DNA from 3 places in the Paenibacillus sp. CMAA1364 genome. Region 1 is predicted to be linked to each of the others. Evidence: riboswitches for the same ligand, from Rfam matches in the RefSeq annotation. Region 1 holds a riboswitch; each other region holds the start of a gene.

Region 1 (4,291 bases):
ACTTCATTGTAGCCGAGAAGCCCTTCTCTTCTCCTGAAGTACCTGGTGTTCGAATCAAGCTATATCTGGACCCTGCCCATAAAGATATGAAGGATCGCTATTTCTATGCTGCAGAGTCCGCCTTGAAGCACTTCAGCAAGTGGTATGGTCCTTATCCGTATTCCACCTTATCCATCGTTGTTCCACCCACATTGGGAAATGGTGCAGGCGGTATGGAGTATCCGACCCTCATTACAGCCTTCGGTGCGAAAGATGATTCACCCGGTTATGAGCTAGAGCGAACAGTTATTCATGAAATCGGACATCAATATTTCTATGGCATGATTGCAAGTAATGAATTCGAAGAAGCTTGGTTGGACGAAGGATTCACCTCATACGCAGAAGATCGACTTATGGAACAGGAATTCGGAATCGTTCCTAATCTCCCCATCCAAGCTACCATGATCTCTTCACCTGCATCCATGACACAAGAAGCTTGGAAATATGGATCGCAGAATAACTATGCTCAGAATGTCTATTATCGCGGAAAACTTGTGTTAAAGAGTATTGAGCGCCAAGTTGGTCAGCACAAGATGAATAGCATTATGATGACCTACGCCAAGAAGTATCGCTTCTCCCATCCTTCAACCCATGATTTCCAAAAGGTTGTAGAGCAAGTTACGCATAAATCATGGCAATCTTTCTTCGATCAATATGTCTATGGTAAACAAATGACAGACTTTGCTATTGATAGCGTTACAGTTCAGGAGTTAAGCCATACCTCGCAGAAGCAATATGAATCTAACGTTAGCTTGCGTAGGATTGGTGGTCAATATGCCAATATTCCGATACAGTTCACGTTTGCCGATGGTCACACCGTACACAAGACATGGAATGGAAAAGATGACACCATCCAATACAAGCTAAACTATAAGTCTCCCCTGTCTTGGGCTCAGATTGATCCAGATTATACACTTGTATTGGAGAATAAATATATGAACAACTATTTAAAGGCGGACATTGATACTGACAAGGTATCCCGCTTTAATATCAGTATTACCAAGCTTCTTGAGGTATGGCTTGGAAGTCTGTCTTGGTGAGGTGAACCATAGTGAGGACAAATATTGTTAATGGCTGGATAAGCTTAAAGAGTCAATTCTATGTTGTGATTATTCTATTTCTATATCAACTACTATTCAGTTACTTTTTGTACCGTTTAGTGAATTCAGTCGTAGTTCCTTTACTTCAGCGCTACCCAGATCCACCTCCCACGGAGTTGAGTCAGATTCTATTCTATGTTGAGGGGCAATTAAATCTCACGCACAGTCAAACCGTTCATAACTATATGTGGATTCTGCTAGGTATGTTACTATTCCGGATGGTTCTCACCCCTTTCATTCATTCGGGCATATTCTATGGACTGCATCAAGAACGTAAAGGTGAGAGCGGTCTTCACTTCTTTCAGGGTATGAGATTGTATGCTAAACCCATCATGTTATTCTACTGGATCGAAAGTATTCTGGTTCTAATTCCTGCATACTGGTTAATTCCTAAGTTATACACGACTATCCTAAGCGGATTCATGACACCGACTATTCTATTTCAAATTATACCCTATGTATTGGGATGGGCCATTTACCGATATGTCATTCATCAAATCATGCTGTTCATGCAATTTGGAATCACGGGTTCTGCAGATATCTTCTCCTCTACTAAGATTTGTTTGCGTAATGTTCTTCCCGTGATAGGGATCTCTCTCACTTTGGGTGCAGTCAGTTTAGTGTTCTTCTGTTTATTCACAGGTCTTTCACTTATATGGTCGGGACTGATTACTTTGATACTTCAACAGTCATACCCACTCATATCATCACTATTTAAATTTTGGCATATCTCTTCGCAATTTGATGTATGGTACTCCAAAATTCACATGAAATAAATGAATCCAATTATATTTGCTACCATCCTATTGTTATGGGAAGCCTTCCGCTCTTTCTTCCGAAAGAGCGGAAGGCTTATTGGCGTTTAGACACAAATACATTTGCTAAACTGTAGATGCTCTGTTAAGATATCACTAGTAACAACTTTGTAACCTTTAGAACGCATTATTACTTTCAGTTATCTAAACATTGTCACTTATTGGTGCATCATCAGCCGAATCCCTTAGCACCAGGGGGCGGGGGATCCAATTTCATGGGTGAATTGATCTCCAATCAGGAGATCATAGGGAACCTTCAACCGAATCCTTAAGCTAACCTCGCAGGCATTGGAAGGGGACAACGTAATTGAACAAGAAGTTAACAACAGGGGTATTGAGCTTGGCTCTTGCTTTAACCATTGGAACAGGTAGCGCATTTGCAGATTCAACGATGGACTCCGTAATTGATCGTACGATAGGTGTAAGTTATAAGACCGGTGGAACAACGACCAACGGATTTGATTGCTCTGGATTTACTCGCTATGTATTCCTGAAATTAGGTGTCACATTACCTCGTCAATCCTCAGCACAGTTCAAGACTGGTACGGCCGTATCACGCAATGAGATGAGACCTGGAGATCTAGTATTCTTTAATACTTCTGGAAAGGGAGTATCTCATGTTGGAGTATTCGTGGGTAATGGAAAGTTCGCACACTCCTCTAGTTCACGTGGAGTTATGATCAGTCCCCTCAATCAAAGTTATTACGCTAAGCGGTATGTGGGTGCTAAGCGCGTCATGAGCACGGCTAAATATCAAGCCACGGCTTACAATTAAATATAAGAAATGCCATCATAGGACTTAAAAAGGAGACTGTATCTCTTTTTTAAGTCTTTTTCGTAAGAAAATGAGATTATTCACCCTAAATATGAAAGAATCAATTGCCAAATTTACAATCCTTTGCTACAATAAGTCCAGTAACTACATAGTAACAATTTTGTAATCATATTTGTAACATATATGTTAACTACAAAGCCGAATTCCCGACATACTGGGAAGTGGGGGAACCGTCTTGGGTGAATTGATCTTGCAACAGAGGGATCATAGGGAACCTTCAACCGAATCCTTAAGCTAACCTCGCAGGCACCGGAAGGAGTTATTTTTTTGAAGAAGAAATTATTATCAGTTGCGCTAGGAATGACTTTATTACTCTCCGTTGGAACTGGAAGCGCTTTTGCAGATTCAAAGCTAGATGCAACGATTAAGCCTACGATTGGTACAGCGTACAAAAGTGCTGGCGTAAGCACTAGTGGCTTCGATTGTTCAGGATTTACTATGTATATTTTTGATAAGCTTGGCATTGACTTGCCTCGTCAGTCGAGTTCTCAATTTGCAACAGGGACATCTGTCTCGCGTAGTGATCTAAGAGAAGGTGATCTTGTCTTCTTTAGCCTTAACGGAAGAGGCACGGTATCACATGTAGGAATTTACGTAGGTGATGACAAGTTTGCACACGCATCTTCATCTAAAGGTGTTATTATTAACTCACTTAGCCAAGCCTATTACACAAAAGGTTACGTCGGTGCTAAAAGAATTATGAGCGATGATACTCATGCATCTGTTTCTCTTAATAATTAAACAATTATTCACTTTATTAAACCTACAGTGGGGATTTCTTTTCAATCTCCCTGTAGGTTTTTTCATGATTTGATAGATGAATAGCATATATTCTATACAGAAAGGAAACGAATGATGATTCTACCCCAATTAAAGGTTACAACTATGGAGATTGATCATGCCCGCGCCATATGCAGTTGGATCCACCCTTCCCCTTATGATATCTATGGTTGGATGCCTTGGGAGCAGATGGAGGCGTTAGGGATTGAGTTCGGTGACCCCACTATTCGTGAAACACAATATGCTTCAATTACGAATGAACATGGCGAACTCTACGGATTTGCTCAATTTTTTAGATTAGAGGGTGTTATCCGATTGGGTATTTGTCTACGTCCTGATTTATGTGGTCTGGGTTTAGGGAAATCCGTTGTACACTCTATCGTTCAAGAAGCCATACGACGGTGCCCTAATGATGAAATTGACTTAGAGGTACTTACTTGGAACAACCGTGCCATTAAAGTGTATCTACAGTCAGGATTTGAAATTACGGATACCTATGAGCGAGTTACACCCACTGGCATGCAGCCTTTTTATTGCATGGTTTATAGACCAACCAGTAATCTCTATGATAATTAGCACATCTTTATGGAGGAATATAATATTCACTGGATTTTTTGTTTCTTTTTTGACACAATAGCTATGATGTCTGTTCCCTATCCGTTATAATAAGATTATTAGCTTACATAAGAAAGGACGAATAAAATGCAAAAGTATATTATGAG
Region 2 (4,291 bases), on a different contig from region 1:
TATAAATCTAACTCAATATGTTGTGTTTGTAAACATGAATTAATGAAATCCATTCTTGAAAGCGGTGTGAAAACTTTGCCATCCCTTCTACGACTTACATTAGCGAACATAAATGAAAATTCTATGGTATATTTTATGAAAAGGGTATGAAATGGTTACAATAGATCAAGAAATGATAGAGGAGGAAGTCCATTTGGCAATTGCAGAGGTAACGGTTATTCCAATAGGAACACAAACGACGAGTCTTAGTGCTTATGTTGCGGACATGCAGCGGGTTCTGAAAGATCAGGAAGGCATAACGTATCAACTCACTTCCATGAGTACCATTATTGAAGGACCTCTTGAATTAGTGTGGCGTGCTATTGCTGCATTACATGAATCACCATTTCTATCGGGAGCACAACGAGTCTCTACATCTGTGAAGTTGGATGACCGTCGAGACAAGGCTTCTTCTAGTGCACAAAAGTTGAATTCAGTGTTGGATAAATTGAAATAAGTCACAAGAAGAACATTCTATATTTCGTTATTGTACTGTCCCCCGACTAAAGTCCAGTATTTGACTAGTCTGTAGATTGATTCTATTGATTATCTAATGAAGTATAATGATGGAATAATATAACACTGAATTGGGGGTTCGTAGATATGCGTAGAATACAGAAATCAGTCATAGCGGTTGTGGCACTATCGGTCCTATTACTTGTTGGATGCAACGATGATATGGGGAATAAAGTCTCTGATTGGTCTAAGGAGTTAACGAAAGACGGCATACATAAAGAAATCTCACGCACAGAAGGGGTAGGTTCCGCAACGGAATTGATTCTGAAAAATGAGGTTGGTAGCATTGAAGTAACAGCGACTACAGGTGACCAGATGAAAGTGATCGCAACGCTCTTATTTCCGAATAAGCCTTCACACGAATCCAAATATGATGAGATTATTAGTCAGACAGAGATCTCGGTAATTACACAAGGGGACCAAATAAAAGTTAGTGCACACCCCAAAGGTAAGGAGAAAATGGAAATGTGGAAATGGGTGAAAGAGGAATACGGCCTCATCAAATTTACGATTAATTACAAGGTTGAATTACCTGAAACCGTAGATCATTTTAATATCGGAAGTAACGTAGGTGAAATCAAGCTTCATAATCTAACGGGAACCTATGATATTCATAATGATGTAGGCACGATTGATATTGATGGAGCACATATTGTTGGGAAATCCACAATCACATCTAATGTTGGCAGTGTTGTTGTGGGAATTCAGCAAATGGATAGCAAGAGCACCCTGAGCGCAAAGACGGACGTTGGAAGTATTAAGGCAATCCTAGCTGAGCAACTAAAATGTACAATCGAAGCGAAAAGCGATGTTGGTCAAGTGGTTGGAGCACCCAAAGGAAAAAGTGAGCGGAATGGGGGCGGGCCATTATTATCACTGACGTCGAGTGTGGGGGCTGTCACGGTGGAGAATCCTTAATTCGTCTAGATTGACTACAAGCCCACTCGTGAAGATAGGTATACAATTATATAGGGTGGCCACTTTACTGTGGCACCCTTTTTGTGTTGCAATCATCAAAAATATGAATATATTTACAAGAAACCGAGATATAGCGAGTATGAATGACTTGGATAGAGATAGTTGAATTTGTAATCGCTATTATCAATCTACACGCTACTTATTCCCTTCTAGAAAGGCATTGAGTCACCTTTACGGGTGATCGCGACGGGTGTAATATTCATATTGAAATAGAGATTGGTAATAAATTCAATCGTTAATGCGGCTGAATTTCCGTCATTTGATGGAGAACGGAGGAACCAAAAGTGGTTATCTTTATTCGGTGTGAGAGTCGAATTTAGGTAGCTACAGGGGTGAATCCTTGTGGGGACCATGAAGTCTTCACGAGGTAGAGCGACTCTCACCGCTCGAATCCGACAGCTAACTTCGTAAGCAAAAGGTTGAGAGTGAAATGTGATATGTAAATGTTATTGAGATATGGTCTTGAACGCTGAATTCAGTGTAACTACTGAAACGGGGGAACCAATCGGAAATATCTGCTGTGGATACAACGGATAGTTCTATGGGGTGAATTTCTTGAGTGTGTGTTAAATGACTTGAGAATAGGGCGACTTCCTCGCCCGAATCCGACAGCTAACCTCGTAAGCGTACAGGGAGAGGCAGCAAACCGCCTTCTGGCTGGTTCATGTTTTATTTAATCATGAACTTACGAAGAAGCTCTGGGAAAAGCACCTTTTCACTGAGCTTCTTTTTTGTTGCCTTTAAAATGTATGGGAGGCTCTGGGTATGGACGATGTGAGCATTATGGTAGTTGCTCCTAATGAGGATGGGCTTAAATTTATAATCCACTTAATGGATATGAAAAGGAAATTCGTAGTTTTAACAAACAGTCGTGTAGAAGAACAGAAATTTCGGAACATGGGTGTAGAGAACGTTATACGTATTGATACCTTTAAAACGAATAGATGGGTCATCCCGCAGGTTGACGTGGGAAGAATCTATATTTTTGAGAGTAGTCTTAACTTGAGTTGTCGTTACCTTCAGATTTGCCGCCCGTGGACCTCTCAAGCGATTTGCATCGTCACTCGATATTGGAACCCACGTGGTATATACAGAGGGTTGGGTGCAGATCATGTCATTTACACGAAAAATGGGGATGTTGGATTTCTAACAGAGAAATAAAATGAAGGAACAGAATCGGTATAAGAAAGGGGCATACCCATAATGATGGATGTTTACATGGTCATTACTTTAGTCAGTAGCTTCGGTTTATTGTTGTTATTCACACATTGGTGCGAACAGCAGGTAGATAGGGGGAGAGGGGAGCAATGATTATTCTGATTCCGTTGATGATAGTCATCTTCATCTACCTCATTTATGCGTTGATCAATCCAGAAAAATTCTAGACAAGATTCATTATATGAAGAGTTCACCCCTTTAAGGAGGATATAAAGCATGGACTTACTGCAAATAGGAATTGTGATTGTTGTGCTAATACTGCTGGTAAAGCCGGTAGGTACTTATATGTTTCATGTATTCTCCAATGAACCCAATCGCACGGATAACATATTTGGTTCTATTGAACGTGGTATTTACAAGATCATCGGTTTGAGAAACCGTAACAGCATGAATTGGAAACAATACGCACTGAGTGTAATGGCTACTAATGCAGTATTAGTGTTCCTTGGTTACTTCATTCTCCGTCTGCAAGGATGGCTACCAGGAAATCCGTCGGGCAATACGAATATGGAAGCATCGCTTGCTCTGAATACGATCATTAGCTTTATGACCAACACCAATCTTCAGCATTACAGTGGTGAGAGTGGTCTGACGTATTTCACACAAATGGCCATCATTACAATGATGATGTTCACTTCGGCAGCGTCGGGAGCTGCGATTGCAGTCTGCTTTATTCGAGGAATTACTCAACATGCGAAAGGTGTAGGTAACTTCTTCGAGGATTTCGTCAAAGCCATTATTCGTATCTATCTGCCATTAGCACTTCTTGTTACGATCGTATTAGTGGGCTTAAGAGTACCACAGACATTTGAGCCAACAGCTTCGATAACAACGCTTGAGGGGGTAACGCAACAAATCGCGATGGGCCCAATCGCGTCACTGGAATCCATTAAACATCTTGGAACAAACGGTGGTGGATTCTTTGGAGTCAACTCGTCCCATCCATTTGAGAACCCCAGTCCATTAACGAATGTTATTGAAATCTTAAGTATGTGGGTTTTAGCGGCATCGTTACCGTATATGTTCGGACTGTTTGCAAAGAACAAGAAACAAGGATGGGTTATATTCTCATCTATGATGATTCTATTCATGATTCTATTAAGCGTTAGTTATATATCCGAAAAGACGGGTAATCCAGCGATTAATGCATTAGGTATTGATTCTTCGCAAGGGAGTATGGAAGGAAAAGAGGTCCGTTTCGGTATTGCACAATCGACGTTATTCTCTACTGTTACCACGTCAGCAACTACGGGATCGGTCAACAATATGCATGACACATTAACACCTATGGGTGGATTGGCAGCACTGGCGGGCATGATGCTGAATGTCGTGTTTGGTGGTAAGGGTGTTGGACTTGTGAACATGCTTATGTACGCTATATTAGCGGTCTTTATTTGTGGACTTATGGTAGGGAGAACGCCAGAGTTCTTAGGTCGTAAAATTGAGGCGAAGGAAATGAAGTTAATCGCACTCGTTATACTGGTACATCCGTTTATTATTTTAGTACCTACGGCGATCTCCTTTATGACCCCATTGGGAT
Region 3 (4,291 bases), on a different contig from region 1:
TAAGACATATGATAAGCCTATTGTGGTTAATCTCGTATCCAGTGCACTTGATGCTGATCGGATGGATTATTTATTGCGTGACGCTTACTATACCGGTGTGAATTACGGCACAATCGATATCGATCGGATCATAAGAATGTTAAGACCCTATCATGGAAGAATTGTCGTGAAGGAATCAGGAATGCATGCTGTTGAGGATTACTTAATGGCAAGGTATCAAATGTATTGGCAGGTGTACTTCCATCCCGTAACGCGAAGTTCTGAGATTATTCTAAGGCTTATTTTTAAAAGAGCTAAGGAATTGTATATAGAAGGTTATCACTTTGAATTTATGCTTCAACCATTTATCTGTTTGTTCAAGGGGGAAGTTACAGTAGAGCAGTATTTGAAATTAGATGAAGCTCTCATTCAGACTGCATTTATGCAGTGGACGACAGAGAAGGACAAGGTACTAAGCGAGCTTTGCTGTCGATTTATGCATCGCAAATTATATAAATATATTGAATTAGAACCACATGATAGAGATATGGTTCCTGAAATCTATGATCAATTTCATCGCAATGGTCTTAACCCAGAATATGACCTTATTATTGATTCTCCTAGCGATCTTCCGTATGATGTATTTCACTCCGGTGATGAAGTTAGTCAAAAGCAAATCTTATTGTTGAACCGGCAAGAGAAGCTAATGGAGATTTCGGAGGTATCTGACATTGTACGATCTATCAGTGGCCTCCAACGTGGTAAGTTTCGCTTGTATTATCCTGAACAGAAGGTTAAGAACGTATTAACAGCATTTACGCCTTCTGTTGCTCGTCTATTCATGGATTATACCAAGTGAAGTAATAACGGTATTCTGATAGAACCTCTTGAACCTACTAGCGGTTTATCTAGCAGTAAAACTACGATGACAAAAGGGAGTTAATATCATGATGTTATTCGACACACATACGCATCTCGATGCACCGGAATTTGACGAAGACCGCGATGAGGTAATTGCACGCGCAGTAGAAGATGGCGTTGGTAAGATGGTCAATATCGGTTTTAATAGAGAAACCATTCCATCCACGATGCAATTGGCTGAGAAGTATGACTTTATCTATGCGGCAGTAGGGTTCCACCCCGTTGATGCCATAACGATGACGGATGAAGATCTGGCATGGGTCGCATCACTATGCCAACATGAGAAGGTCGTGGCTATTGGAGAGATTGGGCTCGACTATCATTGGGATACATCACCAAAAGATGTACAGCAGAAGGTTCTTCGTCAGCAAATTGCACTTGCCCGCGAAATGAAGATGCCCATCGTGATTCATAATCGGGATGCACATGAAGATATCGTTAGAATTCTAAAAGAGGAAAAGGCACATGAGGTTGGTGGAATTATGCACTCTTTCTCTGGTAGTTGGGAGACTGCAAAGATGTGTCTTCATATGGGATTCCATTTGTCATTTGGCGGACCTATAACATTCAAGAATGCGAAACAACCTAAAGAGGTATTAGCTCAGGTACCGATGGATCGATTATTAATCGAAACAGACTCCCCATACCTTACACCACACCCATTTCGTGGAAAGAGGAATGAATCCTCTCATGTGAAGTTAGTGGCAGAGGCTGCGGCTCAAATTAAAGGCATAGAAATCGATGAATTAGCTCAAATAACCACCAAAAATGCCCTGTATTTATTTGGTATAACGTGAATAGCAGAGCAAATGGTACGAAAGAGTGAGATTAAGCTACTTAATCATGAGTTATGATTAAGTAGTGATGGAATATTACAAAGTTTTAACCATTTATACAGTTATTTGTGGTTGAATGCTCCTTTACAATATGTATCAAAACGCGATATCATCTTTTCAGTGATGTAAGCTAGTCAATTTAGTTAGCTTATTATTTTCATGAATCAGTCTCGCTTAATCTCCTGATTGTTGGAGAACGGGGGAACCAATATGATATATCCATCATGTAAAGGATATAAATCGTATTTGATTTCTTTTATTGAGTCTTTGGGGTGAATTCAAGGGCATCCGCCATGAGCGAATGACCTGAGATAGGGCAACTCTCTTTTGCCCAAACCCGACAGCTAACCCCGTCAGCGCAATGAAGAGAGGCCAACTCGTGCAGATAGTTCCCTTATTCATACAATGGGAAGCCGCGAAGGAGTTCCTCTAACTCTTTCTTTAGGCTTCTTTTATTTTTGAATAAAGACAATTTTGTCATCATACTCTTATGTAGGGGGTGACAACGGGACGAGAAGACTGGTTCATGATGCAGGATGGATATTGCTCTAGTATCCTGTAAAAATTTATTTTAGTCGCGTCAATTACACATCAGCTTTATTTCAGACGGCGGGCTATGAAGGAGGATCGGATAGTGGGCATTTTCAAGAACCAGACCCATGATTCATCATCATCCAGCATGACTTATGCACCACGTTGGAAGTATGAAAGTTTGAGTAAGATCTCTGTTGCTGCTATTGTATTAATCGCAATAACCCTGACTGTTCTATTAATTGTTAGTATTCAAGGGCGTAAACAAGTGTACTTGGTGATGGATGGGCAAGTGAATGTCATTGAGACCCAACATGCTATGTTACAGGAAATGTTGAATGAACAAGCTATCATGTTAAGACCGGAAGATAATGTATCCATGGCACTAGATAATAAGATTAAAGATGGCGATAAGATTCATATTCAACGTGCACTTGCGGTCAATATTACTGCTGATGGTCAGTCAGTCAATACGTTTACAACACAAGGGACCGTTAACGATACCATTAAACAACTAGGTATTACACTAGATGAGCACGATAAAATATTTCCTGATTTAAACACAAAGATTACAGATAAGTTGGACATTAGAATTGTTCGGATTAATAAACAGATGGTTGAGCGTGTGGAGACTATTCCTTTCCAGGTGATTAAGACTTCCGATCCCTCGATCATGAAGGGAAATGTCAAGATCGTACAGAATGGACAATCTGGGGCAATCGTACAACATATCGAGAAAATATATGAAGATGGACAATTTGTAACGATGAGTCTAGTCAATAAAGAAGTACGAAATAAAGTTCAAGATAAAGTCGTTGCTGTTGGCACCAAGGTTGAAGCACCTAAGCCCAAGCCCGCACCAGTTATTTTGGCCAGTGCAAAAAGCAGCAGTAAGCCAGAGATTGCTAATGTGAATAATCGAACCAGTAAAGCTGGTGTTGATTTTACGTATAAAAAGGTGCTGAAGAATGTATCTATGACCGCATACTCTTCAGAGGAGCCTGGTATTGGAACTCGCACCGCCTCGGGTACACGAGTAACCGAAGGACGTACGATTGCTGTAGATAAGAACGTTATTCCTATGGGCTGGTGGGTATATATCGAAGGAATAGGATTCCGTCGTGCAGAAGATACCGGTGGAGCAATCAAAGGTAACAAGATTGATGTGTACTATGATTCTTTACAGAATGCACGTAATTTCGGACGTAAGAATGGTAGAACGGTATATGTTATCGGACCGGTTAAGCCTCAATTGAACTAATATAATTTACAACAGCTTGCTATTCCTATACTATTAAGGACATATGGACGTCATAATAAAGAAGGGGATTTATCCTCTTCTTTTTGCTGTTGTTATTCCGGCACTGAAGGGAAGTATCGTTATGATCAAGGAAGTTATTGTAGTTGAGGGTCGGGATGATACGACAGCCATTAAGAGGGCGGTAGAAGCCGATACAATTGAGACAGGTGGTTCAGCGCTTAATGCACGTACCATACAACGAATTGCATTAGCCCAAGAGCGTAGAGGGGTTATTATATTTACCGATCCTGACCATGCAGGCGAACGAATCCGCAAAATGATTACCAACAAGGTACCTGGGTGCAAACATGCCTTTATCCCTGAAGTGGATGCAACGCGTAAAGGAGATATCGGGGTAGAGAATGCATCTCCTGAAGCTATAAGGCATGCCTTAGAACGTGTTCACACCTCCTATGAAGGTGTACCAAGTATGATCGATATGGAGGATCTCATAGAAGCGGGACTCATGGTTCATTCTGATGCGGCAAATCGTAGAATGGAAATGGGTAATATACTGGGCATTGGTTACTGTAATGGTAAGCAATTTCTAAAGCGACTAGCGATCTTCCAAATTACGCGTGATGAATTCGTTAGTGCTCTCGCCCAAATTGAAGAGGAAGGATTAAATACCAAATGAATGAAATAGATAGCATTGCCACACCCAAAAGAACAAAAGATATTATTAAGCGCCATGGTTTCTCTTTTAAGAAGAGCTTAGGTCAGA

Evidence for each region. Region 1 has a riboswitch for cyclic di-AMP ahead of ACH8E3_RS15510 (C40 family peptidase). Riboswitches for the same ligand answer to the same signal wherever they lie in the genome.
Region 2: it holds a riboswitch for cyclic di-AMP, as region 1 does, so the genes downstream of both, ACH8E3_RS11505 (hypothetical protein) here and ACH8E3_RS15510 (C40 family peptidase) in region 1, are expected to answer to the same signal.
Region 3: it holds a riboswitch for cyclic di-AMP, as region 1 does, so the genes downstream of both, ACH8E3_RS11975 (3D domain-containing protein) here and ACH8E3_RS15510 (C40 family peptidase) in region 1, are expected to answer to the same signal.

What each region holds. Positions count from the first base shown of each region.
Region 1 covers NZ_JBITNB010000035.1:13,813-18,103, reverse strand. The annotation lists gene ACH8E3_RS15520 (M1 family metallopeptidase) at 1-1,079, shown strand, start outside; gene ACH8E3_RS15515 (hypothetical protein) at 1,091-1,915, shown strand; cyclic di-AMP (ydaO/yuaA leader) riboswitch at 2,119-2,257, shown strand; gene ACH8E3_RS15510 (C40 family peptidase) at 2,262-2,729, shown strand; cyclic di-AMP (ydaO/yuaA leader) riboswitch at 2,916-3,053, shown strand; gene ACH8E3_RS15505 (C40 family peptidase) at 3,057-3,530, shown strand; gene ACH8E3_RS15500 (GNAT family N-acetyltransferase) at 3,642-4,145, shown strand; gene ACH8E3_RS15495 (c-type cytochrome) at 4,272-4,291, shown strand, end outside.
Region 2 covers NZ_JBITNB010000018.1:48,499-52,789, forward strand. The annotation lists gene ACH8E3_RS11495 (MTH1187 family thiamine-binding protein) at 194-496, shown strand; gene ACH8E3_RS11500 (hypothetical protein) at 643-1,473, shown strand; cyclic di-AMP (ydaO/yuaA leader) riboswitch at 1,766-1,962, shown strand; cyclic di-AMP (ydaO/yuaA leader) riboswitch at 1,991-2,174, shown strand; gene ACH8E3_RS11505 (hypothetical protein) at 2,299-2,694, shown strand; gene kdpF (K(+)-transporting ATPase subunit F) at 2,841-2,918, shown strand; gene kdpA (potassium-transporting ATPase subunit KdpA) at 2,968-4,291, shown strand, end outside.
Region 3 covers NZ_JBITNB010000020.1:11,274-15,564, forward strand. The annotation lists gene ACH8E3_RS11965 (HD domain-containing protein) at 1-838, shown strand, start outside; gene ACH8E3_RS11970 (TatD family hydrolase) at 927-1,697, shown strand; cyclic di-AMP (ydaO/yuaA leader) riboswitch at 1,898-2,110, shown strand; gene ACH8E3_RS11975 (3D domain-containing protein) at 2,371-3,528, shown strand; gene rnmV (ribonuclease M5) at 3,650-4,204, shown strand; gene rsmA (16S rRNA (adenine(1518)-N(6)/adenine(1519)-N(6))-dimethyltransferase RsmA) at 4,201-4,291, shown strand, end outside.